3 regions of the Arthrobacter sp. Ha26 genome follow, and region 2 is predicted to be linked to each of the others. Evidence: riboswitches for the same ligand, from Rfam matches in the RefSeq annotation. Region 2 holds a riboswitch; each other region holds the start of a gene.
The links. A riboswitch is a leader RNA that binds a small molecule or an ion and turns the genes downstream of it on or off. The one in region 2 is predicted to bind cyclic di-AMP.
Positions count from the first base shown of each region.

Region 1 (9,618 bases), on a different contig from region 2:
GGGCACGAGGGCCGGCTGCCCTCGGCATGTCCGGGCTATGGATCGACACCACAAGAGTAAACAAAGAAGTGCACTATCAGCTAATTCCGGCGCCGGGACCCGCCGCCGCCACGAGCTGACTGCAGCTGTGGGCCCGCTTAACAAACAGGACCCCAGCCGCGGGGGCAGGGGTCCTGTTCAATCCCGGTGAGCCCGAATCAACGGGCCGGGGGTGTCAGTTGACGCGGATGAAGACCGGGCCGGAGCCCACGTTGGCGCTGAAAACAACGGTCTGGTTGCCGTTGTAGCCCCCGTGCACAGCCTGGCCGTTTCCGGCGTAGACGGCGATGTGGGCCATGCCGGCGCCACCGTCGGCGTAGTAGATCAGGTCGCCCGGCTGGGCTTCAGCTGCACTCACGGTGCGGCCCAGGGAGAGGTAGCCGGCGGGCCAGTCGTGGAAGTTGATGCCCACGGCGGCCAGGGAGTTGGTGACCAGCATGGTGCAGTCCTGCATGACGCCGAGCTGTGCGTAGGCTGCGGACAGGATGGCTGCACCCTTGCCGCTTGCGGAGGGAGCAGCGGCGGGGGCGGCAGGAGCTGAGGCCGTCACCTTGGCGGCAAGGACGGGCCTGGCTGCGGGAGCCGCGGGAGCGGCGGCTTCCTGGACCTCAACCTCGGGCTCGGGGGCTTCCACAACGGGAGCCGGAGTGGTGGTCACGGCCGGTTTCTCGAAGGAAATGGCAATGGTGGACTCAGCCGAAATCGGCGCCTCAACCGTTGATTCAACTTCGAGGTTGGACGCGGGCGCGGAGTCCCGCTGGACGTTGGCGTCGGCGGCGTTGGCTGCCAGGCCGCTGGTCAGGACCAGGCCGGAAGCGGCGGCAATTACTGCTGCCTGGCGTCCGACGCCGCCTGCGTTCTCGCCAACAGTCTTGGCAATGATGGCGAGCGAATTGGTTTTGGGGGCCTCGGCGCGATGCCGTGCGGTTGCACGAGTAGTCATCAGTTCTCTCTTTCGTTTTCCCCCGCCGCCTTGTAGGCAGACAGGGGGCTGTGGACGTGCCGGCATCTTGGGGGTACGCCGGCACGTCCCGAACGGGGATGTGGTGATTTAGCGAAAAGTGTTTTGGGCAAAGAAAAAGCCCTTGGACCCGGAGGTCGAAGAACTAGTTCATTGTGAAGAACGCGGAGGAGCCGGTAGCGGCGACCGCGTGGAGCAGTGTTCCCTGGGAGGGGTTGAGGGCGCTGATCATCATGCCGTTGCCGACGTAGATGCCAACGTGCGCGCCGCCGTTCTGCATAACGAGGTCACCGGGCTGCGGCGTGGAAGTCGGCTTCATGGCGGTCCACGCGTTGGTGCGGGGGATGCTGATGCCGGCCTGCGCGTAGACCCACTGGGTGAAGCCCGAGCAGTCCCAGCCGGTGACGGGGCTGGTGCCGCCCCACACATACGAGTGGCCGATGCCGGTGTATGCGATGGCAGCAATGCCTGAGGTGGACGCGGAGGAGACGGTTTCGGCCAGCTTTTCCGTGGCGGAGGCAGCAGTTGCCGTGGCAGCGTTTCCGTTGCCGGCGCCGGTGGACTGTGCGCGAACGGTCTGCACCTTGGGAGCTGCGGTGGTCTTGACCACCGGACGCTCGAAGGAAACAGTGGCCGTGGGTGCCGCAGTCACGGCGAGGGCGCCCTGCGCCGACCCGGACTCGGTGGAGGCGGACACACCAGCGGTGGTGTCCGCGGCGGTGGCCGGCAGGCCCATGCTCAGGATCAGGCCGGAGGCAGCTGCGATAACGGCAGCCTGGCGACCAACTGTCCCGGCATTGGCACTAACAGCCTTGGACACGGAGTCCAAGGGGTTGGTACGAACCGTTTGCGCACGGTGGCGCGCAGAATTATGGCGTGAAGACACGAAGGTAGCCTCTCCCAATGCCTGCGAGGTGAGCTGTCGGATTCGGATGGGAGTCACCCGGCCGCGCTGCTTCCAAGGAAGCTTTGCGACTTAACCCCAAGGCCTTCCCAATGGAAAGGCCAAAATTGGTTCCCCCGCCCCTGCCAGACGATGTCATGCGAACGGACCTTGAGCGGTGGCAGAGCTAGGCAATCCGCACAAGAGCGTCAACTTCGGAAAAGTTGACGCGAGTTAGACGGTACAGCAGTTTTGACTGAATGTCACATTCAGGTCACGGGAAGTCAAAATCATCTGATAGTCCACAGCCAGTTGACTACAGCCAGCCAGTGGGATCAACCACTTCGCCGTTGACCTGGACCTCGAAGTGGAGGTGGCAGCCCGTGGAGGCCCCCGTGGTGCCGCTGAGCGCGATGACTTCGCCGCGGGACACCGTCTGGCCTTCCTTCACGCTGAAGGAGGACAGGTGGTTGTACGTGGTTTCCAGGCCGTTGCCATGGTCGATCACAACACGGTTGCCGCCGCCGTACTGGTGCCAGCCCACGAAAGTTACGGTTCCGGTAGCGGCGGCCATGACGGAGGTTCCGCACTGCGCCACGTAGTCCTGTCCGCGGTGGAAGTCGCCGGTGCCGCCGGTGATGGGGCTGACCCGGTAACCGAAGGGCGATGCGGTGGTCATGACGGCCAGCGGGGCGCCCAGGCTTCCCGTGGAGGCGGCCCGGCTGATTGCGCCTGCCGATTGGGCGCTGAGCAGCTGTTTCAGCTTGCCGTCCGGGTCAGCCTGGGTGACCACGGCGGACCGGCTGAAGTCGATCTGGGCTCCGGCTTCCGCTGAAACCTGCGGCTGCGGCGTCACAGCCGAAGCGGCGACCGGAATGGCACCGGAGGCGTCTGTGGCCATCACGGGACTTGTGGCGGGCACTGTCACGGTGAGGACCAGGCCGGTGGCAGCAAGGGCAATGCCGGCCTTTTGGCCGATGCCGCTCGCCGCTGCGAACTCCGTGATCTGGCTGAGGGGACCCCGACGGCGGCGCGCATCACGGTGCGGATCGCGGGGGCGCTCCGAGGTGATGACTTCGACAACGCGCGGCGTCGAAGCAGGGCCCGCCGCGCGGCGGCGTCCCCTGGAATTCTGCATGGTCAAGAAGGGTTCCTCTCTGGAAAGCCTGCGAAGTTAGCTGTCGGATTCGGGTCAGAGAGTTCAAAGACCCGGTCCGCCGTAAGCAAGCTTCGGCACAGAGATACCCCGGTAAGGATCCTTCACTGGAAGAGGCTTGCTGCTGACGGACTTCACCCCAAGGCAGTCCCCCGCTGCCGCTTGTGGTTCCCCCGCCTCTGCCAGTTGCGACTCGTGCTCCTGATCCGCTGGCAGAGCTCGGCTCCAGATCAGGTAACGCTCTAATATCAACGCTTGGTTCAACTATAGGGGCTTAAGCCCCTAAGTAACAATTCCGTTATCTTTGGCTAAACACCCGACCGCGGGGTAACCGAGCGGGTCACGCGGCAGGCTGGCGGATGGCAACAAAGACGTGCGCGGCCACTTCCGGGGGCAGTTCGAGGGCTCCCTCAATGCCTGGGACCCGGACCGAAATGTAGTCCCCCACGCGCTCCAGGGATACGGAGGCGCCCGGGCGGATACCGCCCTCATCCAGCTGGGACAGGAGCTCCGGCTCCACCTGGATTGGCTCCGCAAGCCTGCTCACTGTCACTTCCGACGCCGGACCATACGATTTCATCGCTTCCAGCAGGCTGATGGCGCCGTCGGCAAAGCCCAGGGAGGGGCCCCCGCCCAGGGCCGCCAGGCCGGGGATCGGATTGCCGTAAGGAGACTCCGTGGGGTGGTTGAGCATCTCGTAGATGCGCCGCTCCACCCGCTCGCTCATCACATGCTCCCAGCGGCAGGCTTCGTCATGGACGTAGGCCCAGTCCAGTCCAATCACATCCGCGAGCAGGCGCTCGGCAAGGCGGTGCTTGCGCATCACTTCCGTGGCCCGCTTCCGGCCCGTTTCGGTGAGTTCGAGGTGCCGGTCTCCGGAGACAATCACCAGGCCGTCCCGCTCCATCCTGCCAATGGTCTGCGAGACGGTAGGCCCGGAGTGGCGGAGCCGCTCTGCAATGCGCGCACGAAGGGCAACGATGTTCTCTTCTTCGAGCTCCAGAATGGTCCGAAGGTACATCTCCGTAGTGTCGATCAGATCCGTCATCCAGCTCAGCTCCTCGAGCGCAGTACCTTGCGTTGTCCCACAGTATCGCCGTCACCGCGACGTAGTCCGTGGAAAAGCTTAGCCTATTTTGACTTTGTCCGAATAGTTCAGGGCTATGCTACGCAGCGTCTCATTGGCTGGACTATGACGTCCCAGGTTCCCGGCGAAACAGCGCTTCAGGCAGAATGGGGAAGGCCCTGGTTGCAGTCACTGCCGATTGCCGGCCGCCAACACCCGTCCGGACCAACGTTACGTCCATGCCGAAATTGGAGCACCTGTGAGCGAAACCAGCATCACTATTCCCGCCGACCTCCTGCCCAAGGACGGACGGTTCGGCGCCGGGCCCTCCAAGGTCCGTCAGGAACAGATCGATGCGCTGTCAGCCGCGTCAAAGAACATCCTCGGGACCTCCCACCGGCAGGCCCCGGTCAAGAACCTGGTGGGTTCCGTCCGTGAAGGGCTGAGCCAGTTCTTCCGGGCACCCGAAGGATATGAAGTGGTGCTTGGCGTCGGCGGCTCCACTGCCTTCTGGGATATTGCCAGCTTTGGCCTGGTGGACAGGAAGGCCCAGCACCTTTCATTTGGCGAATTCGGCTCCAAGTTTGCCGCGGCCACCAACAAGGCACCCTTCCTTGACGCATCCTCCATCATCAAATCCGACCCAGGCACCCGGCCCTCGCCCCGGGCGGAAGCGGGCGTGGACGTGTACGCCTGGCCGCAGAACGAGACCAGCACCGGCGTTTCAGCCCCGGTGCAGCGCGTTGCCGGCGCGGACGAGGGCGCGCTGGTCCTGGTGGACGCCACCTCTGCCGCCGGCGGCCTCGATGTGGATGTGGCACAGAGCGACGTTTACTACTTTGCTCCGCAGAAGAACTTTGCTTCCGACGGCGGGCTGTGGCTGGGACTCTTTTCCCCCGCAGCCCTGGAACGCGCAGCCCGGATCAAGGCCAGCGACCGCTGGATTCCCGACTTCCTGGACCTGCAGACGGCCATCGACAACTCGCGGCTGAACCAGACCTACAACACGCCGTCGTTGACCACCCTGGTCACTTTGGATGCGCAGGTGCAGTGGCTGAATGCCAACGGCGGCCTGGACTTCGCGTCCGCCCGCACGGCTGACTCCGCCGGGCGCATCTACAGCTGGGCCGAGGCCTCCGGGTTCGCCGCGCCCTACGTCACAAACCCCGAGGAACGCTCGAACGTCATCGCCACCATCGACTTCGATGAGTCCGTGGACGCGTCCGCGGTTGCGAAGGTCCTGCGCGCCAACGGTGTCGTAGACACTGAGCCGTACCGCAAGCTGGGCCGCAACCAGCTGCGCATCGCGACCTTTGTAGCCATCGAGCCTGCCGATGTTTCCGCCCTGCTGGCCAGCATCGACTACGTGGTGGGCGAACTGCGCAAGTAGGACTTTCGCAAATACGCAGCACGCCTAACGTACGACGGCGCCGCCCCGGTAATCCGGGGCGGCGCCGTTCGTGTGTGGTCAGGAAGTCCTGGTTTCCTCATCAGGCTGCCCAACGTCGTCGTCAGGCTTTTCGTCGTCAGGTTTTTCGTCGCCAGGTCCGGGATCCTGCCCGGGGTCCTGGTCCTGTTCCGGCGCAAGCAGTTCCCGGTCCGGCGCCTGCTCCAGTACCCGCTCCGATTCCTGCTCATCTTCGGGCCGGACCCGCTCCGCCCACGGAACCCAGTCCGGGGCCAGGATGGAGTCCTCGGACGGCAACAGCCCCAACTCGTTGACTGTCACCACCTTGGAGCGTGAGTTCCGGGTCAGCACTGCGAACCACTGCCAGCCACCGTAACCGGGCAGCCGCGACTCAAAAAGATGCGTCACCAGGCGGTCGCCTTCGCTCTTGGCTGCCAGGTGCCTCCCAATATCCGACGGCGCGGTGATGCCTTCGATGGCGCTGCGCGCCGTCTCCACGGCGGCTGCAAGGAAAGCATCCGGCTTGCCGGTCCGCCACACGGGCACCCCGGCACGCGGCCTCGCCCTTACTGCTGCAGGCGTCATTGAAGGCACCGCTGCGGGCGATCCGGGCTCCGGCGATTCAGGGTTCCGGGATTCCGGCTCCCGTGACTCCAACTCCTGCGACTCCGCTGCCGGCTCCGGCTGCTCAGCTTCCGAACTCATCAGGGCCTAAACGTCCAGCTCGTCGGCAACCTTACGCAAGGCGGCGGCGATGGCCTTGCCCTTGTTGCCTTCCGGGTATTTGCCTTTGGAGAGAGTCCCGGACAGGTTGTCCAGCACGCTCACCAGGTCCTGAACCAGCGGGGCAAGATCCCGGGCGCTGGGCCGTTTCGCCTTCGCGATGGACGGAGTCTTATCCAGGACGCGCAGGCCCAGTGCCTGGGCACCCTTGCGGCCGTCCGCCACACCAAATTCAACGCGGGTGCCGGCCTTCAGCTCTGTTACCCCCTCGGGCAGGGAGGATTTGGGCAGGAATACTTCCTGGCCGTCTTCGCCCGCGAGGAATCCGAAGCCTTTGTCCTTGTCATACCACTTGACCTTGCCGGTAGGCACGTAATCAACCTTCTTCGTTCTGACGTCTTGAGACACGGCCTGCCGTCACCGCATCCGCATTGTTGTGCGGGTTCAGGGTATGACAGCAGGAGACCGTGTTGGTCTGTATCCCTCAAGGTTATCCTGCCCGTTGCCCTAATCCTGCTTTCAACCGCTCGCCGTAACGGCGTCCGGGCACCCATGCGCGTGCTGTCGGAGCGGACTGTTAGCGTTACGTCCATGACTCCTTCGCGGTACCGGCGTCCCCTGACGATCTTCGCGGCAGTTATTGCCGTGCTCTCGCTTGCCGCGGTGGCGGCGGTCATGGCGTTTGCCTTCGCCGGTTCGGCAGCTCCCGCCTGGGTCACCTATACCGCGCTGTACGGCTTGCCGCTGGCGTTCCTCCTGATGCTGTTCCTTGTCCTGGACGGCGTGGCAGGGCGCCGCCGGGCAGGAAGACCGGACGGGCGGTAACGTTGAACTGATGTCCCTTATTCGCGCGCTCAGCAAGGACCTTGAGGCCCGCAGCGACGATTCGCTGCGGTCGCTGTTCGACGCGCGGCCGGACCTGATCTCCCCGGCCGTTCCCGATTTCGCCGCCCTCGCCGCCAGGGCCAGCGGCAGGGTCAGCGTCCAGCGCGCCCTGGAGCGCCTCAACCGGCCGCAGATGCAGGTCCTGGAAACCCTCCATCTGTGCACGAACACAGACACCCATCACAGCGCATCAGCCGCAGGACTCCGCAACCTGATTTCAGGGTCAACCCTTGCTGCCGTGGAACGCATCCTGGCCTCGCTCCAGGAACTCGCCCTCGTGCACCGCGCCGACCCCCCGCACGGAACGCCGGCCAACAAGCAGCGTTACTACCTCCCCGTGGGCAGCCTCAAAGATGTGGTGGGGATCTATCCCGCCGGGCTGGGGCGGAGCTACACGGAGTTGGTGCGCCTCCAGCCCGCGTTCGCGCAGCGGGCCGTGCAGCTGGTTTCCGAACTCCACCGCAGCGGCGTGGCCATCCACGGCGCCACTACGCCCATGGAGGCAGCCCTGGCGCTGCAGCACTGGACGTCCTCCCCGGAGGCTCTGCAGGACATCCTGGCCACCGCTCCGGAACGGACGACGGCGCTGCTCGCCAAATTCAGGAACTGGGCCATGGGTGCCGTCCCCCAGGCGCAACGCAAGGCATCGATCACCAGCGAGGCGGCCGACGTCGGGCCGGTCGATTGGCTCCTGGCCCGTGGCCTGCTGGTGCCGTTGGATGCGGCCCATGTGGAACTGCCGCACAGCGTTGGCTTGTCACTGCGCGGGGGCGCCATCATCAACGATTTCAGCCTGTCGCCGCCCATCCCCCAACTGGGCCGCACCAGTGCCGCGCTGCGCCGGAACGCAGCGCTGGGCGCCATCGCCGAAACCCTTCGGCTGGTGGGCGAAATGCTGCATGCCGTCAAGGAACAGCCGCTGGCCACGCTGCGCAGCGGAGGCGTGGGCGTGCGGGAGATGAGGCGGCTCGCCGACGCGCTCCGGATCGACCAGCAGCGGATCGGGCTGCTGCTGGAGCTGTGCGGCCTTGCCGGCCTGATCCGGCTGGACGTTGACTCGTCATCCTGGGTGCAGCCGCCTGAGTTGGAGTGGCTCGTCCTTCCCCGGCAGGAACAATGGCTCTGGCTGGTGAACGCATGGCTGGCCAGTGAGCGCGTCCCCTCCATGGTGGGGCAGGCGATCAGCGGGACCCCCGGAGCAGCGGCAGGGCATCGCGCCGCATCGGGGAGCACGATCATTGCGTTGTCAGCGGAGGCGCAGCGCCCGGACGCACCGGTGGTCCGCAAGCGGATCCTGGAAATCCTCCACGAACTCACCCAGGAAGCGGCAGCGCCGGACGGGACCGCGCCGGTGCTTGATGCTGCGGCCGTCCTGCAGCGGGCGGAGTGGGCCCAGCCCCGGATGGCCCGGCGCTTCAGTTCCCTCATCCGGGGAGTCCTGGCCGAAGCCGAAATCCTCGGGTTGCTGGGTTCCGGGGCGCTGAGCCAACTCGGAAGCGCCATCGCGGGCGACGATCCGGACGCCGCGCTCGCCATCCTCGGGGAGCACCTGCCCGCCGAGCTGAACCACGTGCTGCTCCAGGCGGACCTTACTGCGGTGGCCCCCGGCTACCTTGCCCCTGAGCTGGCCGGAAAACTCCTGCTGATGGCGGACGCCGAAGGGCAGGGCCCAGCCACAATTTACCGGTTCTCGCCCGATTCGATCCGCCGGGCCCTGGACGCCGGGCACGATGCTCCCGCCCTGCTGGAGTTCCTGCGGGAACACTCCGCAACGGCGGTGCCGCAACCACTGCAGTACTTGGTAGAGGATACCGCCGCACGCCACGGCCGGTTGCGGGTGGGTGCGGCAGCGAGCTTTATCCACAGCGAGGATGAGGCGGCGCTGCTTGACCTGCTGCAGGGGCCCAAGGCTGCTGACCTCGGCCTGGTCCGGATTGCTCCCACTGTCCTCATCTCTTCCGCGGCCCCACGCGAGACAGCCCAGGCCTTACGCGGCCTGGGACTCTCGCCGTCGCTCGGGGAATCCGAGCAGCCAATGCTCCGGCTGCGGCGGCTGCCTGCCGCGCACGCCCCTTCCCGGCCCGTGTACACCGCCCCGCGGACGGCCCCGGAGCCCGAGGATGTGCAAGCCCAGCTGGACGTGCTCCGCCACCGTCCGGCCGCCGTCGTAAGCCACCATCCGGAGCAGGCGGACGTTGGCTCCGAGGCCGCCACCCAACTGGGCCTGGAGGCACTGCAGCGCGCCATCCGGCTGAAGCAGCGGATCAGCATGAACGTGGTGGACGGCATGGGGAATGCCAACCTGGAGATCGTTGTTCCCCTTTCGGTGAGCGGCGGCCGCGTCCGGGTCTTCGATCCCGCGAAGGACACCGAACGGGTGCTGTCCATCCACCGCATCATCGATATTGAGGCTGCAGAAGAACTGCGCCAGTGAAGGACACCCCTGCGTGAACGACGGACCCCTGATTGTCCAGAGCGACAAGACCATCCTCCTGGA
Region 1 is NZ_JBNHGX010000006.1:45,385-55,002, reverse strand. Features, by position in the region: gene AC5RVY_RS14485 (NlpC/P60 family protein) at 215-982, opposite strand; gene AC5RVY_RS14480 (C40 family peptidase) at 1,146-1,820, opposite strand; cyclic di-AMP (ydaO/yuaA leader) riboswitch at 1,891-2,052, opposite strand; gene AC5RVY_RS14475 (M23 family metallopeptidase) at 2,200-3,021, opposite strand; cyclic di-AMP (ydaO/yuaA leader) riboswitch at 3,032-3,243, opposite strand; gene AC5RVY_RS14470 (iron-dependent transcriptional repressor DtxR) at 3,380-4,087, opposite strand; gene serC (phosphoserine transaminase) at 4,365-5,495, shown strand; gene AC5RVY_RS14460 (DUF3027 domain-containing protein) at 5,574-6,098, opposite strand; gene AC5RVY_RS14455 (cold-shock protein) at 6,225-6,608, opposite strand; gene AC5RVY_RS14450 (hypothetical protein) at 6,828-7,061, shown strand; gene AC5RVY_RS14445 (helicase-associated domain-containing protein) at 7,072-9,555, shown strand; gene AC5RVY_RS14440 (DNA repair helicase XPB) at 9,569-9,618, shown strand, end outside.
Region 1: it holds a riboswitch for cyclic di-AMP, as region 2 does, so the genes downstream of both, AC5RVY_RS14475 (M23 family metallopeptidase) here and AC5RVY_RS17325 (LysM peptidoglycan-binding domain-containing protein) in region 2, are expected to answer to the same signal.

Region 2 (9,618 bases):
TTCCGGTGGCGCCCGGTTCACATCGAACCCCGTTCGTCAGTATGCTTACTATTGTTGGCACGGCGATTCACGAGAAAGGCAACACCATGACGGAACAGAACCTGCCTGACGACGAGCTTGAGGTTGTCGAGGAAAACGACGTGCTGCTGGATGAAACCCCCGGCGCCGCATCCTCGTTGGAGCTTGACCCGGTTGTCACCGGCCAGCCTGACAGCTACCCCGGTGCCGCCGAGAACAATCCGGACCGCTGGCAGGAGGATCCGCTGCTCCAGGATGAAGTCTCCGGCGAAGAAGAGGATTTCCTGAGCGACCAAACCCTGCGCGATGACATGAAGGCCACCCGCGACGGCGCCGGCAACGAGCAGGTGCCGGCGACTACCCCTACCCTCGGTGAAGCGGTGGCTGACGTCGACTTCGGTGAAGATCCCACCGGCCGTGAAGCCGATGCCAGTGACGACCAGGAGAATTTCGGCGGATCTCCGCTCAGTGAGTTCGAACCCGATGACCTGGAACGCTAGGACGGGCGCTCCGATTGGGGGCTCCAGCCCCTGGCGTGAAGCCTGGGCGCGGCTAAAATAATAAGCAGACTGATGAATGTCGGTTGGCAAGATCAAGACTGAAGGAGTTTCAGATGAACTTGGGAAGCATGATCAGGAATGCCGCTGGACGGTTCTCGGGCAGGACCGGCACGGGCGGCACTGGCGGAACGGTCCGGGGCCGCGGAATGAACACAACCGGCCGGGCGCCGAACACCACCGGCTCCATGGGCGGAAGGTCCGGCGGTATGGCCCACCGAATCATGGGAATGCTCCGGCGGCACTGAGCCCCAGGCGCGCACCAGGAAGCAGGTCCCGGGCTCCCCGGAACCTGCTTTCCTGGTTCTGCGAACACCATGCGTGAACTTGTTGTCCTGGGCACCGCTTCCCAGGTTCCCACCCGGACCCGGAACCAGAATGGCTACGTGCTGCGCTGGGACGGCGAGGGCCTGCTCTTCGATCCCGGCGAGGGAACCCAACGCCAAATGATCCACGCCGGCGTCTCCGCCACACAGATCACGCGCATCTGCCTTACCCACGTCCACGGCGACCACTGCTACGGCCTGCCCGGCGTGCTGTCCCGCATGGCGCTGGACGGCGTGGCCCACCCCATCCACCTTCACTACCCTGCATCAGGCGAGGACGTGGTCCGGGCACTTGTTTCCATCAGCTCGCCCGGAACCGACCTCAGGCTTCACCCGCATGGCGGAAGCGGTGCGGTGGCGGAAGGCCTGGAGATCCGGCCGCTGAAGCACCGCATCGAAACCTACGGATACCGGCTCACTGAACCGGACGGCCGCACGTTGCTGCCCCACCGCCTGGCGGCAGCGGGCATCCAGGGACCTGATGTTGGCCGGCTGCAGCGCGACGGCGCAGTGGCCGGAGTCCACCTGGAGGACGTGAGTATTCCCCGCCGCGGCCAGCGCTTCGCTTTCGTGATGGACACCGCGCCCTGCGAGGGGGCAGAAGACCTGGCGGACGGCGTGGACCTCCTCGTGGCCGAATCAACCTTCAGCGACGAGGATGCCGGACTCGCCGCCCAGTACCGGCACCTTACGGCAGGGCAGGCAGGTGCATTGGCTGGCGGCGCCGGTGCAGGCACCCTCGTCCTCACCCACTTTTCGTCGAGGTACGACGACGTCACCCTGTTGGCTGCCCAGGCCGGCGCACGTGCAGCGCAGGCAAGGGTGGCGGCGGCTCACGACCTGCAGCGCGTTGCTCTCCCCGAACGGCGCCGCTGGCAGGGGTTGGCCGATGCTGGTTCATTGCCAAACCCTGCTACGGGGTAGAGAGTGAATTACAAGGATGGTTTACCGCGTGGCTGACCGAGAAACACGAACCCGCGAGGGAAGGCTTTAAGAATGACGGCTGCTGCTGAATCCACAGTCACCTTTGACGGGCGGTTCGCCCGGGAACTGTCGGAGCTTTCGGTTCCCTGGCAGGCAGAGGAGGCGCCGGAGCCCAAACTCCTTGTCCTCAACCATGGCCTGGCGGAGGAACTCGGGCTGGATCCGGACTACCTCCAGTCGCCGGAAGGGATCCGGCTCCTCCTGGGAAACCACATTCCGGCGGGGGCGACGCCGGTGGCCCAGGCCTATGCCGGCCACCAGTTTGGCGGCTACTCACCCCTGCTCGGCGATGGCCGCGCGCTTCTCCTTGGAGAGGTCACCGATGTCCACGGACGGCTGCGGGACATCCATCTTAAAGGTTCGGGGCGGACGCCCTTCGCCCGCGCCGGTGACGGACGCGCCGTCGTCGGACCCATGCTCCGGGAGTACGTGATCAGTGAAGCGATGCACGCACTGGGCATTCCCACCACCCGGTCCCTGGCCGTCACAGCCACCGGCAGGCCGGTCCGCCGCGACACCATGCTTCCCGGGGCCGTCCTGGCAAGGGTGGCCGGCAGCCATCTGCGGGTTGGGAGCTTCCAATACGCGCGGGCCACCGAGAACATGGACCTCCTGCGTCGCCTTGCCGATCACGCCATCAGCCGGCATCATCCGGCCGCCGCCCAGGCCGGAAACCCCTACCTCGCCCTCTTCGAAGGGGTGGTGGCCGCCCAGGCATCGCTGGTGGCCCGGTGGATGCTGGTGGGCTTCGTCCACGGCGTCATGAATACAGACAACGTAACCATCTCCGGGGAAACCATCGACTACGGACCCTGCGCATTTATGGATGCCTTCAATCCTGCCGCGGTCTACAGTTCCATTGACGTTGGCGGGCGCTACGCCTACGCCAACCAGCCGGTGGTGGCCGAATGGAACCTTGCCCGCCTGGCCGAGGCGATGCTGCCGCTAATCAACGAGGACCAGGAGCAGGCGGTGGCACCTGCGGTGGAGGCATTGGGAGCATTCCGCCGCCAGTACAGCGACGCCTGGTTTGCGGGCATGAAAACCAAACTTGGCATCAAGGAGGTCCCGGCGGGAAGCCCGGAAGCAGAAGAAGCCTCCCAGGTGGTGGACGGCGTCATCACCATACTGAAGGACGGGCCCGTGGACTACACGTCATTCTTCCGGAACCTTGGCCAGGCCGCGCGCGGCAACCACAGGCCCGTTCGCGGCATGGTTATGGATCTCGCCGCTTTCGATGCCTGGGCCGGCCGGTGGCAGGCCCTGCAACCCGACGCCGGCCTGATGGAGCAGGTCAACCCGGCCTACATACCCCGCAACCACCTGGTGGAGGAAGCGCTCGCCGCAGCAACTGACGGCGACCTTGCCCCCTTCAACCGGTTGGTGGACGTTGTCCGCGACCCCTACCGGGAACGGGCGGGGCTGGAGCGCTACGCGGAGGGCGCTCCGGAGGACTTCGGCTCCTACCAGACCTTCTGCGGCACCTGAACCGCCGTTTTGGGGGAGCCTGCGCCTGCCGGGCCGGGCGCCCGGGCACAACCGGCCTGCCAGGATGCAGCCGGAAATGAAGCAGGGGCGGCAGGCGGGAAAAGTCCCTCCTGCCGCCCCTGCTTGGGTGGTGCGGCTACGCTACCCGAACGAAGGAAGCGCCGGGGAGCCAGCTGATGGAGTGGACCTCGGTCTTGTAACCGTCCACGCCGCCGCTCACAACCTGGCCGTTGCCGGCGTACACACCAACGTGGCCGGCGGTGATCACCAGGTCACCGGCGGCGGGGGAGCCCACAACGGAGCCGTACTGGTAGAACTGGCCGGGAGCCAGGTCACCAACACTCTTGCCTACTGAACGCAGTGCCTTCTCCACCATGGCGGTGCAGTCCTGCTGGACGCCCACCTGGCCATAGGCCGAGGCCAGGATGGCAGCGCCGGTGCCGGTGCCCGTGGCTGCCGGAGCGGAAGCGTAGTTCACGTTCACGCCGGTGTTGGCAGGAGCAGCGGCAACAGCGGCCTGGACGGGAGCCGGAGCAGCGGCAGGAGCCGGAGTTGCTGCAACTGATCCGGCGGCGGGGATCTGGATCTGGTCACCGGGGTAGATGACCGCGGAAATTGCCAGTCCGTTGGCGGCCAGGACGTCGTTAAGGCTGACGCCGTAGGCGGCCGAGATGGCACCGAGGGTGTCGCCCGAAACCACAGTGTGGACCTTGCCGGCAGCTGCAGGAGCAGCTACGGCTGCGGCGGGTGCCGCATAGGTGCCGGTGCTGGTTTCAGTGGTGTCCGGTCCGGTGACGCCTGCGTGGGCCGGGGCACCCACACCGAAGGCAATACCGGAAGCTGCTGCCAAGGCGAGCGCCGGGCGGCCAAGCGACTTGGCTGATGCAGCCAAGCCCTGGAGCGCGATTGAGTGGTCCGGAGTCGCGCGGTGACGGGCGGTGGTGGAATTTTTTGACACGGTTGATCGCCTCTCCCATGCCTGCGGGGTGAGCTGTCGGGTTCGGGTTGGAGATACCCGGCCGGGAGCGGCTCCGGACGGAACGGAGGCGCTATCGACTTAACCCCAAGGCCTCTTATGAGGCCATGGAAATGTGGTTCCCCCGTCCCTGCCAGCTGGAAAGCGATGGGTTCCCGTATCAGCGGCAGGGCTCGGCATACTGATGGGAATGTCCCGTCTGGGAGGGACACCTGAAGACCATAACCTGCAAGCAGGGAGATTGTCACATTTGGATAACATACGAGCGGCTTCTCTCGTATTTAGCAAACGAGTGGACTCATCTCGCATAGCCCTATGACCACGCAAGATAGGCGCGCCGGGGGCGGCGAGTGTTCTTCGTCACAAAGTAACGAGAGCTGCTCGCAGGGGCCGCGGTGCGGCACGTAGCGCCCTGCAAGAGCACCAGGCCAGCGCACCCCAAGGCGCGCAGGAGAACTTTCCAGGCCATAACGATCTCAGCACGGCATCCTTCAACTGGAGGTTGAAGCCGGTAGGCTTCGGGACTATGCCCCTGTTCGTTACCAAACCCAGGCGTTGCGTGATCGCCGGATTGCTGGCGCTTGCCCTCACCGGAACAGCGTTCCCTGGCATGGCGGTCGCCGCGGACGGCGATCCGGCCGGTGACTACCCCTCCTGGCAGGATGTGCAGGAGGCGAAGCTGACGGAGGCGGGAAAGGCAGCTGAAATCACCAGGATCAATGACCTGTTGAGCGGACTGGAGGACCAGTCCGAATCCCTGGGTGCAGCGGCTGTGCAGTCGGCGGCAGACTTTGCGCTTACCGATGCTGCGCTGCAGGCTGCCAGTGCCAGAGTGGATGCCCTCACAGCCCAGGCCTCAGAGGCGAACACAGCCCTGTCCCGGCACCGCAAGGAACTGGGTACCCTCGCGGTCCAGTCCTACAAGACCGGCGGCACCACCATGGGATTCTTCGTTGCTCTGGATGCGATCCAGAGCAACAGCATGCAGGGGCTGAACGTTGTGCAGATCGTCGGGGACAAAACAACGGGACTGGTGGCAAAAGCCGAAGCCGCCGGCAGGATCATCTCCTCTCTGGCGGCGCAGGAAAACGCTGCCAAAGCCGAACGGGAGCGGCTGTCCCTTGAAGCCAAAACCAAACTGGACGCCGCCCGGTCCGCGCAGGAGGCCATGGCGCGCCAGGTAGCGGAAAGTCAGCGCCGCAGCGGGGAACTCACGGCCCAACTGGCCTCCCTCAAGGGCACGACGGCGGCAGTCGAGGGCGCGTACCGGCAAGGACGGGCGGCCACTGCTGCCTACGAGGCGGCGCAGGCCGCGAAGCGCGCAGCTGCCCAGGAGCAGGCCCGGCAGCAGGCGGAAGCGGCGGCCAGGGCGGCCGCTGCGGCGGCTGTCCGACCGCCGGCCCCGTCCGATCCTGCGCCGGCAAATCCTGCACCAGCAGACCCAGCACCGGCCAATCCCACCCCCGGCAATCCCGCACCCGTAAATCCTGCGCCAGTAAACCCGGCCCCCGCACCTGTGGTGCCGGTGGCACCCAGCCCCCCGCCCGTCGTCGTGCCTTCCGTTCCCGGCGGAGCGGTCAACGACCCGGCAGGTGCCAAAAGCTACGCCTCCGGCAGGGTCGGTGCGTACGGCTGGGGCCAGGACCAGTTCCTCTGCCTCGCCCAGCTCTGGACCAAGGAATCGAACTGGCTCACCACGGCCACGAACCCCTACTCCGGCGCCTATGGCATAGCCCAGGCGCTGCCGCCCGGAAAATACTCCAGCGCCGGCAGCGACTGGCTCACCAACTACCGGACCCAGATCGAATGGGGCCTGGGCTACATCCGGGGCCGCTACGGCTCTCCCTGCGGGGCCTGGAACCACTCGGTGGCCAACAACTGGTACTGAGCCCGCGCTAGGCTTTTCCCATGCCTGACGTCGAACGGTTCCGGATCCTGCTCGAGGAGGAGCGCGCGCGCAAAGCGGCCCTTCTTCCGGCTCTCCGCGCGGACATCGCCTCGGCCAACTCCGCCCGCCAGGATTCGAACGTGGACGACGAACACGATCCGGAAGGCTCCACCATCGCCTTCGAACTGTCCCAGGCCTCGGCGCTCCTGAGGCAAAGCAGCGCAGGACTGGAGCAGGTGGACGCAGCCCTGGCCAGGATCGCGGACGGCACCTACGGGACCTGCGCGGTGTGCGGCGACGCCATTGCCGAGGGCCGGCTGGAGGCCCGCCCGTGGACACCGTTCTGCATCCGCCACGCATCGGCAGGAAACCGGTGAACGGCACCGACGATGTTGTGGCAGCCGCTTCAGGGTTCGTCGACCGCACCTTGCAGAACGAGGGCGCGTGGTACCGGGCTGACGACGTCGAAGGCAGGCTGGGCGGTACGCTCAGCTCCTACGGCTCCTCCGTGGGCGCTGTCCGTGGAACCATCCGTGATGCCCTGCGGAAGTACAAGGACCTCGACCACGACGCCGTGGTGCAGCTGGGGTCCGCGTTGTGGGGACAGCCGCGGCCCGGCTCCCGTGCGGTCTACGAGCGCCGCCTCGCCGCGATCGTGCTGCTGCAAACGAAGGTTGCCATGCTGCGCCATTCGGACCTCACCCGGATCGAGGGCTTCCTGCGGTCCGCCGGAACCGGCGAACTCACCGGCCCGCTGATCGGCGATGTCGTGGGCCCGTTCCTGGCGCGGCTCAGCGGCCGCGACCGCCAGCGGGCCAACGTTGTCCTGGCCAGGTGGCGGACAGATCCGGACGCTCAGTTACGCAGCGCGGCCGCAGTCCTCGAGCAGCAGTCCAATACCAAAGCCCCACCCCAAGGAGACATCCGTGAACGATCCTTTTGACCTGGAACGCTTCGTCGCCGCCCAGGACGACGGCGGAACCTACGATCAGGCGCTGTCCGAGCTGCGGACAAGCAGCAAGTCCGGCCACTGGATGTGGTTCATCTTCCCGCAGCTTGCAGGCCTGGGCCGCAGCGCCACATCCCGCAGATACGCCATCAGTTCACTCGAAGAAGCCCGGGAATACCTGGACCACCCTGTAGTGGGCCCGCGGCTGCTGGAGTGCGCCCAGGCCCTTACTACCCATGCGGACCGTACGGCTGAGGACATCTTTGGCGGCGTCGACGCCCGCAAGCTGCACTCCTCCATGACGCTGTTCCTGCGCGCGGCCCCTGGCGAAACCGTCTTCAAAACAGTCCTGGCGCAGTTCTTCGACGGCCAGCCGGACCCCGCCACCGACGAGCTGCTCGCCGACCACGGGGAAGGCTAGCAACGACGGCGGTGCCCCGCCCATCACGGGTGGGGTACCGCCGTCGGGCGTACTTTGCCGGCGCTACGGTGTGGGGCTTCCGCCGTTGACGTTCAGGGTTTCTCCAAGGACATAACTGGACTCCGGGGAGGCCAGGAAAACGTACGCCGGGGCCAGCTCGGCCGGCTGGCCCGCCCGGCCCAGGGGCGTGGACTGGCCGAACTCCGGCAGTTCCTCCTTTGGCTGGCCGCTGCTGACCTGCAGCGGGGTCCAGATGGGCCCGGGTGCCACCGCGTTCACGCGGATGCCCTTGGGCGCGAGCTGCTGGGCCAGGCCCTTGGTGAAGTTGTTGATGCTCGCCTTGGTGGTGGCATAGTCCAGCAGCGTGGGGGACGGGTTGTACGCCTGGATGGATGTGGTGTTGATGATCGTGGAACCGGCCGGCATGTGGGGAACCGCGGCCTTGGTGACCCGGAACATCGCATAGACGTTGGTCTTTTGGGTGTGGTCGAACTGCTCGTCCGTGATCTGGCTGATGTCCTCCTGCGCCACCTGCTTGCCGGCGTTGTTGACCAGGATGTCCACGCCGCCCAGCACGGCCACTGCAGTGTCCACCAGTTCCTGGCACGCGGCGGGGTCCTTCAGGTCCCCGGGTACCTTCACTGCTTTTCGGCCGGCGGCTTCAATGATGCCGGCGATGCGGGCTGCATCCTCCTCTTCCGCCGGCAGGTAAGAGAGGACGACGTCGGCACCCTCGCGGGCGAAGGCGATGGCCGTGGCCGCGCCGATCCCGGAGTCGGCTCCCGTCACGATCGCCTTCCGGCCCTCCAGGCGGCCGGTGCCGCGGTAGGTATCCTCACCAAGATCCGCCTTCGGGGCCAGCTCCGCATCCAGGCCGGGCTCGGACTGGTGCTGCTCCGGCGGCGAGATCTTCTCGTAGGCGGTGACAGGATTTCGGAAGGTGTACTGGTCACTCATGGTGGTCCTCCAGATGCGTAGGGGTGGAACACGAAAAGGTAAGCATGCTTACCGTTCCAGCCTAGGCAATCAGGCGGGCCGCTGCCAACCCCGATCCGGTCCGAAAATCAACCCTTAGGCCTGTCCCGGTGGACTTCCACTAGCCGGACGTCCGTCAGGGCGCCGGACTCCGCCACTGCCGTCATATACGTACAGGCCGGTTGGCGCCTCCGGTCGGTGGGGGAGCCGGGGTTGAGCAGCCGCAGCCCCCGCCCGGAGGTGGAGTCCCACGGGATGTGGCTGTGCCCAAAAACCAGCACGTCGGCGTCGGGAAAGAGAGCCTCGCACCGAGCCTCGCGACCCTTCGCCTGCCCGGTTTCGTGCACCATGGCAAACCGGACACCCTCCAGCGTGACCGCCGCCGTTTCCGGCAGGCGGGCCCGCAGGTCGGGGCCGTCATTGTTTCCGTACACACCCACCAGCGACCGGCTTCGCCGCTCCAACTGGTCCAGCAGTTCCGCGTTGACCCAGTCGCCGGCGTGGAACACCACGTCGGCGCTTTCGACGGCGGCCCACACCTGGGCAGGGAGCACCCGGGCCCGCTTCGGGACGTGCGTATCGGCGAGCAGGAGGAGGTTCAGCGGCATACCGAAATCCTGCCATGCCCGCCCTTTTCCCGCCTGCCGGGGAGTCGTAATCTGGGGCTGGAGGTGATTGCCATGGAGGCAGCTCAGGGCGACCGGATCATTGTGCACGGCAGGAACGTAGGATCTACGGACCGGCACGGCGTGATACTCGAGGTCCGCGGCCAGGGCGGAACGCCGCCCTACCTCGTCCGCTTTGATGACGGACACGAAACCATCATGTATCCCGGCGGTGATTTCGCCGTCGAACGCGGCAACGGACACTAGCTCCGGCAGGGTGGTGCGCCGGTCTACGGGCACCTGTCAGACTGGAGCAATGGATCATTCACAGGCTTCCGCAGCGTCCTCCACCCCGCCTGTCCGCACGGGTCCCCGTGATCCCGGTGACGCGTGGGTTGAAGGGGACCGCGGCCGGTTTTGGGGCAGGTTTG
Region 2 is NZ_JBNHGX010000008.1:98,380-107,997, forward strand. Features, by position in the region: gene AC5RVY_RS17305 (hypothetical protein) at 87-518, shown strand; gene AC5RVY_RS17310 (hypothetical protein) at 632-823, shown strand; gene AC5RVY_RS17315 (ribonuclease Z) at 893-1,825, shown strand; gene AC5RVY_RS17320 (protein adenylyltransferase SelO) at 1,898-3,373, shown strand; gene AC5RVY_RS17325 (LysM peptidoglycan-binding domain-containing protein) at 3,510-4,331, opposite strand; cyclic di-AMP (ydaO/yuaA leader) riboswitch at 4,335-4,506, opposite strand; gene AC5RVY_RS17330 (coiled-coil domain-containing protein) at 4,876-6,237, shown strand; gene AC5RVY_RS17335 (TraR/DksA family transcriptional regulator) at 6,258-6,614, shown strand; gene AC5RVY_RS17340 (DNA alkylation repair protein) at 6,611-7,180, shown strand; gene AC5RVY_RS17345 (DUF1810 domain-containing protein) at 7,164-7,607, shown strand; gene AC5RVY_RS17350 (glucose 1-dehydrogenase) at 7,671-8,564, opposite strand; gene AC5RVY_RS17355 (metallophosphoesterase family protein) at 8,672-9,190, opposite strand; gene AC5RVY_RS17360 (DUF1918 domain-containing protein) at 9,263-9,454, shown strand; gene AC5RVY_RS17365 (NUDIX domain-containing protein) at 9,504-9,618, shown strand, end outside.

Region 3 (9,618 bases), on a different contig from region 2:
TCGCTCCGCGCACTGGCCGCCGTTGAGCAGCACGGCTCGGTGGTGGCGGCTTCCAACGCCATGGGCTTCAGCCCTTCGGCCGTTTCACAGCAGATCAAGAAGCTGGAGAAGGAGGCGGACTTCGCTGTGCTGGAACGCCGGGGCCGGGGTGTCCTGCTCACGGAGCGGGGACTGGCCCTGGCAGCGTACGGCCGCCGGATCCTGTCCGAGCTGGAAGAACTGCAGTCCACATTGCTGGCGGATCCGGCAAAGCCGAGCGGTACCCTCAGGGTGGTTGCCTTCTCCACCGCATGCCGCGGCCTGGTGGGTCCGCTGCTCGCCCGGCTCGCCTCTACTGCCGCAGAACTGGATCTCCGCGTCCTGGCGGAGGATCCGCGCGAGGCCGTGGCCCGGGTTGCCAACGGGGAAGCGGACCTGGGCCTGGTGCATAACTGGAATTCCGTGCCGCTGGTCATTCCGGAGCACCTCACACTCGACTGGCTCTGCGAGGACATCGCTGACGTGTTGGTTCACAGCAGCCACCCGCTGGCGGGGCGTGCCGGCGTGGAACCGGCAGACCTTGTTGACGAGCGCTGGATCAGCACGCCGCACGGGGCTATCTGCAATGAAGCCCTGCTGCGGATCTTCGCCGACCTGGGCCGGGTTCCCGACATCCGGATCTACGATCCCGATTTCGCCACCCACATTGCCTTGGTGGAACAGGCCGCAGTTATCGCGCTGGTCCCCCGGTTGGGGAGGCCAATATTGCCCCCGGACGTAGTGGCGGTGCCTGTGGCTAACCCCGTCCAGGCCCGTCAGGTAGGGATTGTGCACCGCAGGTCCATGGCCGAGAGCCCGGCCATCCGGCACGTCTCCGGGCTCCTGCGGGAAATCGCCGACGCCAACTGACGGACATGCAGCGACTGGCCGGCGTCCTTGCCTATTGCGTTGGTGGGCGCTGCGCTAGTGGGCGCGCGGCACCTTGAATTGTGTGATGCGGGCGTCCTGCCCGTCCAGCTCAGCCCACGACTTCTCGGTTTCGAGGACAGTGAGGGCGCTGGTGGGGAACCGTGTGGCGGCGTCCATGTAGGCGTCGTGGTCTGAGTCGCGTGAGGCCAGGTGCATGGCGAGATCCTGGACGCCGGGAAGGTGCGCGATCAGCATCAGCGTTGTGACGGTGTCCGGAACGTGGTTGACCACGGCCAGCATCCTGAGGGCGGAGGCCGCGTACAGGCCGTCCTCAAGCTTGGGCGTGGGCGCCTTGTCCCCCAGTTCAGAGCATACCCAGGTGCAGGTTTGCCGGGTTCGAAGCGCGCTGGAGCACAGGATGAAGTCGGGTACGACGTCGTGCTTGAGCAGCCACTGCCCGGCCAGCGGTGCCTCCCGGTGGCCCCGTTCCGCCAAGGGACGCTCATGGTCAGCCACCCCGCCGGGCCAATCCGCCTTTGCATGGCGCATAATCACAAGGCGTCGAAGATGGTGCTCAGTCATGGCCCAAGCCTAGCCCGGTGTAAACAAAGCGCCCGCCCCTAGGGGCAGGCGCTTCCGAGTAAGTGCTAGATCGAGTATTCCGGAGCGGCCCAGACAACAACTTCGGGGTGCTCGTAGAACCGGTAGCCCTGTCCACGGACGGTGCGTACGGTGTTGGCGAGGCGGCCCAGCTTGGAGCGGAGGCGGCGGATGTGGACGTCGATGGTGCGCTCGTTGGGCACCTCTTCGGCGTTGCGCCACAGGCCTTCGAGCAGTTCATCGCGACCGACGGTGCGGGTTCCGTTTTCCACGAGGTAGTTCAGGAGTTCGAACTCTTTGAAGGTCAGGTTCAGCGATTCGCCGTCGAGGTGTACTTCACGGCGGGCGAGGTCGATCAGGACTCCGGAGGGACGCGGTTCCTGGGGCTGCTGCGGCCGTGGCGTTTCGGTGCGCTGCCGGGTGTTGACGGTGGGATCGCCGAATGTGGAGCGGACGACGTCGAGGGCTGAGCCGGGTGTGCCGGCGGGTGCCACTGCGACGGCGGCGTAGCTCTCGGCTCCGGACACCAGGGACTGGGCGTAGGCACGGATTTCCTGGGCCAGCTTGGCGATGGAGGTACCTGCGGCAGCCGCAGTTTCCTCGTCGATGCCCATGTAGAGGACGAAGCCGCGGGCCACGTTGTCGTTTGCCACGGGGCGGACGGCACCGGCACCTGGCACTACGGGGGTCGGAGCGGTCACCGGCGCGGACTCGGCCGGGGTGACGGTGCGGAGCTGGCCGTAGGAGTTGGGGTTGTAGCCCTGGGGTGCGTAGCCGGAGGCGGGGAAGCTGCTTCCGGGAGCGGTGGGGGCGAGCGACGGGCGGGGCGCGAAGCCGGGGCGGAGGCCGGAGGGCTGGCCAGCCTTGGCGGCGTTACGGACAGAAATGTGGACGTATCCGGATGCAACTGACATGGATGCTTACCTCAATGTGAATGGCCGTCAATGACGGCTCGAATGCTGGGTTCCCGCGCTGAAATTGGGGAGGGACGCCCGACGCTGGGCTGGGGGGCGAATGCCTGGAGAACTTCGAGGGGTGGGAAGGTCAGGCGTACATTCGACAACAGCGCATGTCGGCAGCAGCGGATGTGCTGGGCCAATAGTCTGCGGCTGCAGGTGCTGTTGAGTTCTTGTTCACAATGAGAGTGTGCAGCGTAACAATGCTAACTTGCAAGTAACAATGGACCGATTAGTCCGCATCATGAGACAAAATCCGCGTTTGTGGTGTAGATCACGATTTTGGTGCACCGCCAGAACGCCATTCATTATCCGCCAAAAGCAGCTCACTCCGGGTACTTAGGGAACTTAATTCGGCCGACCCCCGCATTTTCGCTTTTTTCTTCAAACGCGCCGGGATTACCAAAATTGCCCCCACCGAAGGCACCGCTGTCCAGCCGAGAGCGTGCTTTCGCCCAACTCCTGGTCCGGTAAACCGTGCTGGCCCCGCCCTTCGACAACCCAGCTGGCGAGGCCGTCATTCACAGCGGGGCACAGGAAGCGCAAAGCCCGGGCTCAACGAGTAATCGGGGAGTTGTTCCATGGCCACACCGAACTCCATGACCAACAACCTGGGACGTGACCCGCTGGACGCCCGCGGCCCAATCGTTGGTACCGTCAACGCCAGCATCCGGAACGGCCGGGTGAAAACGGGAGGATTCCTCGCTTCAGACACCACCCACCCGCCCCCCCGACTGCCGGTGACAAGCAGGACCTGCTGGCCCTTGACAGCCAGCCCGTGGACCTCATGCTCTCCAACGGTGACTACCGGTTGATCGCCGTGAAAACGAGTTGAGGCGACGCACTGGCGAGGGGACTCCCGTTGCCGCGAAGGAAAGTACGCTCACGTCCCTGGTATGAACTCAGACGCGGCGCGGAAGGGCACCGGAGAGCAGTCCGGCGCCTCCGCCGCTGAAGGTACCACCGGACTGGAACTGTCCATCATGGATCGTCGTCCAGGCGCACGGGGGAAGGGTAACGGTGACATCACGGCCCGGGCGCACCAGCGTTACCCTGCAGCTCCCGCTGCCGGTCCTTTCGTGACATGAAGGAGCAAGGCGACGCGCCGTCGTCGTGATCTCTGTTACCAAAATGTGACTTCTACGCCCATCTCCTGTAGCGTCGATGGGGTGAGGCTCCTGACCGGGAGCCCATATCCGGATGACGCCAAGCTCTGCCGCTTCCCGGATTCCGCTTGAGCAACGGCAGAGGCGGGGGACCCACCGTCCCGGGCAATGACTGCCCTTGGGGTTAAGCCAGCACGTGATTTTTCCGTGCGGCCGGATGCCCTCATCCGAACCCGACAGCTAACTCCGCAGGTGTGAGAGGCGATTCATCATGTCCAAGTTCCTGGTTAAACCGCGCCTGAAATCCGGGTCTGCACCCCGCGCCGAGCACAATGCCGGCAAAATCCCCTTCGTCGGCAAGCGGGCAGCCGTGTTCGCCGCATCCGCTGCACTCCTCATCGGAGTAGGCGCCGCCGGACAGGCCACCGAGTCCAGCATCCGGGTTTCCGCCGCCGCCGAAACGCAGGCTGCCGATACCCAGTCCAACCTCAGCATCGAGAAGAGCGAAATCCGGGCCAACCCTGCCCCCGCAGCGGCTCCCGAGGAGATCGCAGTGGCCCCGCAGGCGGCAGAGCCCGCCCCGGCACCCGCCCCCGAGCCTGCACCGGCCCCCGCTCCGGAGCCCGCCCCGGCACCCGCCCCCGAGCCCGCCCCCGCACCTGAGCCCGCCCCGGTGGTCGCAGTCAACGACCCCGCAGGCGCCCAGGCTTACGCCGCGGGCCAGCTCGCCACCTATGGCTGGGCTCCTGACCAGATGCAGTGCCTGCAGACCCTGTGGACCAAGGAGTCCGACTGGACCACCACGGCCACCAACTCAAGCAGCGGAGCGTACGGCATCGTCCAGGCCCTGCCCGCCGAAAAAATGGCCAGCGCCGGCGGGGACTACCTCACCAACTACCGCACGCAGATCAACTGGGGCCTGAACTACATCAAGGAGCGCTACCAGTCCCCTTGTGGCGCACTGAACTTCCACCTGTCCAACAACTGGTACTGATCAGGCACTGAACCGGAGGCCGGCGCGCCTGCACCTGGTGGAGTGGCGGAAGCCGGCGTGCCGCGGGCACGAGTGCCAAGACCCCTGAAACGGGGTCGCGGCGTATTGCCAAGGTGGTGGCGGACCTTACAGCCGGAAAGAAATGACCGTCCTGCCTTCGCCGTCCTTGCTGGTTTCGACGGCGACCGCGCTGTAGTCCTGAAGGTGCAGAACACCATCGGGCAGCGGACCGGTGTTCGGTCCAACCGCCACCGTGCGGATGCCGGCGGCCACTCCTGCCGCGATTCCCGCTGGAGCGTCTTCGAAGACCACGGCCTCTGCGGGTTCCACGCCAAGGTTGGCTGCGGCCTTCAAGTACCCTTCGGGGTCCGGCTTGCCGCGGGTCACCAGCTCAGCGGTCACTGCAACAGCGGGCATGGGCAGGCCTGCTGCTTCCATCCGGATGTCAGCCAGGACGCGGTCAGCGGACGTGACCAGGGCGACGGCGTCCGCCGGCAGGGCTGCCAGCAGCCGGGCGGCGCCGTGCAGGGCGATAATGCCTTCGGTGCGGACCCGTTCCATGGCCCCGAGCTCCGCCGTCAGCGCTGGGATATCGGCCCCCGCTGGAGCGAACCGGGTGACGGTATCACGTGCCTGCACGCCGTGCGAGGTCCGCAGAATCTCTTCGAGATCCAGTCCGTAACGCGCGGCGAACTCACCCCACACCTGCTCCACCACAGCAGTGGAATCGACCAGGGTACCGTCCATGTCAAAGAGGACGGCGCGGCAGGTCAGGATCGGCGTTGAGGCCGGAGCGGAGGCGTTCATGGTCCCCATTCTGCCTCAGCCTCCCGCTGTGTCAGCCTTCCCTGCCCGGGATGTACTGCACGGCCCACCTGTTGCCGTCAGGATCTGCGAAGTACACGAAGTGGCCCCAAGCCTGCACGTCCACATCGCTAACGTCCACCCCATTGTTTTTCAGGTGCTGGTGGGCTGCGTGGATGTCACTAACCACGAGCTGGAGGTTCGAGCCCGTGCCAGGAGGCGCATCACTGAGCCCTTCCCCTATACAGATAGAGCAGGCTGAGCCACGCGGCGTCAGCTGGACAAAGCGGATGGAGTCCGTGGGACGCTCATCAAAGTCCGCGTTGAACCCCACCTTGTTGACGTAGAAATCCTTGGCGCGGTCCACATCGGACACAGGGACAAACACAAGTTCCAGTTTCCAGTCCATTCGCACAGGCTAGCGGCGGGATGCGGAACGGGAAAGACTTGAGGACTATCCTGCGATGCCGTAAAGCCTGTCGCCCGCGTCCCCGAGACCGGGGACGATGTAGGACTTTGCGTTGAGCTTTTCGTCGATGGAAGCCAGGACGATGGTGACGTTCGCGCCGGACAACTCCTCCTCCAGCTTGGCCAGGCCCTCGGGGGCGGCCAGGAGGCAGATGCAGGTGACGTCGGAGGCACCGCGCTTGAAGAGAAACTTGATGGCTTCGCGCAAGGTACCGCCGGTGGCGAGCATGGGGTCCAGGACAAAGATCTGGCGATCCGTGAGGTCCTCGGGGAGCCGCTCGGCGTAGGTGATGATGTCCAGGGTTTCCTCGTCCCGTGCCATGCCGAGGAACCCCACTTCTGCGGTGGGAACGAGCTTGGTCATACCCTCCAGCATGCCCAGGCCCGCGCGCAAAATGGGAACCACCAGCGGGGTGGGCTTGGTGAATGCGGTACCCACGGTCGTGCTGACCGGAGTTTCGATGGTGACGGGTTCCGTGCGGACCTCGCGGGTGGCCTCATAAGCGAGCAGGGTTACCAGCTCCTCCGTCAACTGCCGGAAGACCGGGGACGGGGTGTTTTTGTCCCGAAGGACGGTGAGCTTATGGGCGACCAGGGGGTGGTCCACAACGAGAGTGCGCATGGGTCAAAACTATCACCCGGGGTGTTGGGCACTTTCCCGCCGTCAGCCGCCTGTGCCAGACCGCGGGGAGCCGCCGTCGCGCCTTCCGGAAGTGCCGCCGTCGTACTCTGCGGCTGTGTCTCTGGCCTGATCCCGCTCCATGCCCCGCTGCGTATCCCTGTCCTGCTCCGTCCCGGCGCTCTGGTCCCTCTCGGCCGTGTGGTCCTCGCGGATGACGGGATGTTCGAAGGTGGGGGCCGGTCCGGCGTGCTCCCGCTTGCGGATGAGATGGAACAGGCGGTGGGCCAGGATCACCATGCATACCCACGCAAGCCCGAGCAGCCACCCGGCCATGACGTCCGTGAGCCAGTGGTGGCCCAGGAAGACGCGGCTCAATCCCATGGCAATGATGAAGATGACGCCAGCAGTAATGGCCGTGATCCTGGCCCACAGGATCTGGAACTGCAGGCACATGATGTAGACCAGGACGCCGATCACCACTGTTGTATTCAGTGTGTGCCCGCTCGGAAAGGATGGCGTTGACTCGTAGGGCGGCACTGCCTCTGAGTGGTCGGGGCGGGTCCTGCCCACCAGGCGCTTGCCTTGCGTGGTGGCCATCGTGGAGACGAGCGCTGCACCGCCCACCAGGACGATGGGACGCCAGGTCCGGTTCAGGAATGTAAGCCAGGCAGTGAGGATGCTGGCCAGGATCGGCATTCCGATGCCGCCGCCCACGTTGGTGAAAGTGGTGACGACGGCATTCAACTCCGGATTCCGCAGAGTCTGCGAGTATTCCAAGGCAGGAATATCAAGGCGGGCCAGCCCTTCGTCATCCACCACATTGGCGTAGACCTCGGCACCCAGCAAAGCCAGGGTGAGTACCAAAGCCCCGCCGACGATCATGGTCAGCCACAGCGCGGCATAGGGCTTGATCCACTTGTCCACACGGTCTCGGACGGTGCTCACTATGCCTCCCGGCGGGTGTACGTCACGGGCTCTGGGTATCCTTCGAAACTATCATTGAGCCATGGTCTCCGCAGAAAAGAATCATGACGTGTGGATGGGCCTTGCCCTGGCGGAGGCGCGCCGTGCCCTGGTGACCGGGGATGTGCCGATAGGCGCCGTGGTGATCGGGCCCGACGGCGGCGTGCTGGGTAGCGGGCGGAACCAGCGGGAGGAACTGGGAGATCCCACTGCCCATGCCGAGGTGGTGGCGATCCGCGAGGCGGCGGCGCAGTTGCGGGAGATGTCAAGGGCCGACGGCGGTCAGGGAGACGGGTGGCGGCTGGCAGATTGCACGCTGGTGGTGACGCTGGAGCCGTGCGCCATGTGTGCCGGGGCGATTGTCCTGGCTCGGATTCCCCGCGTGGTTTTTGGGGCGTGGGACGAGAAGGCGGGGGCCGCCGGCTCGGTGTTCGATGTCCTCCGCGAGCGCCGGCTCAATCATTGGGTTGAGGTCTACGCGGGGGTGCGGGAAGCCGAATGCGCCGGGCTGTTGCGGGACTTTTTCGTGGGGCACCGGACGCAGATTTAGGCTTTGCTGTTATTCGGTCACGCAGGCTTTCCAGCTGGTCTTCTGCGCGGGCACCGGCATTTACCGCTCGGCGTCCCTCTGTGCCGGGGTGTTCGAGCGGATGGTGTCCTCGATGGCGCCCAGCACAATCCTTGCTGCCTGGTCCCACCCCGGCAGCCTGTTCCTGGTTACGAGGGCTGCGGTCCGCCACCCCTCCCTGATGCTGGCCTCGTGCAGCCACTCCTGCAGCACCCCGGCCAGCAGTGCCGGATGTTCCGAACCACCGGGTTCCGGAAAATCGACTGCCGTCCCCGGGAGCAGTCCCCTGTTGCCTCCATCCGGTACTGCAAAGCTCAGGGCCTCCACAGCGCCGGTCCCTGCACGGACTACCACCGGGATACCGTGGGCCAGCGATTCCGTGACCACCATGCCGAAAGCCTCGGCCTGGGAAACCAGGACGGTGAGGTCTGCCCGGTTCCATTCGTCTTCGAGGGCCTGGCCTTTCAGTTCACCGGTTATCAGGACCCGGCCCTCCAGCCCGTGCCTGGCGACAGCCGCACGCACAAGCCCGGCATATTCAGGGTCTGCCTCGTCTGACCCCACCAAGGATGCGGTCCACTCGGATTCCTGGATGCGGGCCAGGGCTTCCACCACCAGCAACTGGTCCTTGTTCGGCAGCAACGCGGCCACGGTAATGATGTGCGGCGGAACCGAGCCTTCCGCCAGCGGCGCGCTGTCCGTTCCGGGCAAAGCGACGCGCAGACTCTGCAGCCCATGGCGTGCGGCGAGGACGTTCGCCGCCCAGCTGCTGGTGCAGATGACTCCCGACGCCGCGCGAAGGGCACGGGCCTCGCGTTCCAATGCCCCTGCCCCCGACTCTTCGGGCACAGGCATGTGGACCAGCACCCAGGTTTCCCGCCCCGCCTTCGCTGCGAGCTCCAGCTCGTCCGGGACGTCCACGGCGACTAGCCCGTCCACTACGCTCACGGTGGTTGCCGTTCCTGCTGCCGGTTCCCAGGCGCCGATGAGACTGCCCAGCCGTCGTCGTTCTTTGGCGCTGGCCTTGGGCCAGGAACCTTCGACGGGCAGCACTTCGATGTCGGCGCCCAAAGCGCGGAGACCCGTCACCAACCGCGCGTTGTAAACGTTGCCGCCGGAGTTGTGGCGGATGTTGGCCGGAACGAGAAGCTGGAGGGAGCGCATTGGATCAGGCGGCGGGGAGTTCCAGCGAAAATGTTGCCCAGGCGTCTGGGTTTTCCCGCAAGGTGACGTCGATGCCGGCGAGCTGGCCGCCGTCGTCGTCATTCTTCAGCTTTTCCGCCACGGACTGGGCAACGTACTCCGCCAACGCCTCAGTGGTGCTGAGCTTGCCCTCGAAATCGGGGTGCTCGTCCAGGTTGCGGTAGTTCAGGCCAGCCAACACCTCTTCAATCATGGTTCCGGCGGCGCCGATGTCCAGGACGATGGCGTCATCGTTGAGCGTGCGACGGCGGAACGACACCTCTGCGACAAACGTTGCCCCATGCAAGGCCTGCGCAGGGCCGAAAGCCTCCCGGGGAAGGCTGTGGGCGATCATAAAGTGGCGGCGGACTGTCAGGCTGAACATGGGTTACCTCTGCTCTTCCGGGGCTGCTTCGCGGACTGTGTTCTTGGGGTTGGCGTTCTTGGAGTGGGCGTCCTGGGGGTAT
Region 3 is NZ_JBNHGX010000002.1:80,851-90,468, forward strand. Features, by position in the region: gene AC5RVY_RS05840 (LysR family transcriptional regulator) at 1-888, shown strand, start outside; gene AC5RVY_RS05845 (SixA phosphatase family protein) at 943-1,470, opposite strand; gene AC5RVY_RS05850 (winged helix-turn-helix domain-containing protein) at 1,536-2,402, opposite strand; gene AC5RVY_RS05855 (hypothetical protein) at 3,341-3,532, shown strand; cyclic di-AMP (ydaO/yuaA leader) riboswitch at 3,656-3,816, shown strand; gene AC5RVY_RS05860 (aggregation-promoting factor C-terminal-like domain-containing protein) at 3,822-4,544, shown strand; gene AC5RVY_RS05865 (HAD-IA family hydrolase) at 4,671-5,351, opposite strand; gene AC5RVY_RS05870 (glyoxalase superfamily protein) at 5,383-5,757, opposite strand; gene upp (uracil phosphoribosyltransferase) at 5,803-6,438, opposite strand; gene AC5RVY_RS05880 (phosphatase PAP2 family protein) at 6,481-7,383, opposite strand; gene tadA (tRNA adenosine(34) deaminase TadA) at 7,445-7,951, shown strand; gene AC5RVY_RS05890 (glycosyltransferase family 4 protein) at 8,012-9,133, opposite strand; gene AC5RVY_RS05895 (6-pyruvoyl trahydropterin synthase family protein) at 9,138-9,536, opposite strand; gene AC5RVY_RS05900 (zinc-dependent alcohol dehydrogenase) at 9,540-9,618, opposite strand, start outside.
Region 3: it holds a riboswitch for cyclic di-AMP, as region 2 does, so the genes downstream of both, AC5RVY_RS05860 (aggregation-promoting factor C-terminal-like domain-containing protein) here and AC5RVY_RS17325 (LysM peptidoglycan-binding domain-containing protein) in region 2, are expected to answer to the same signal.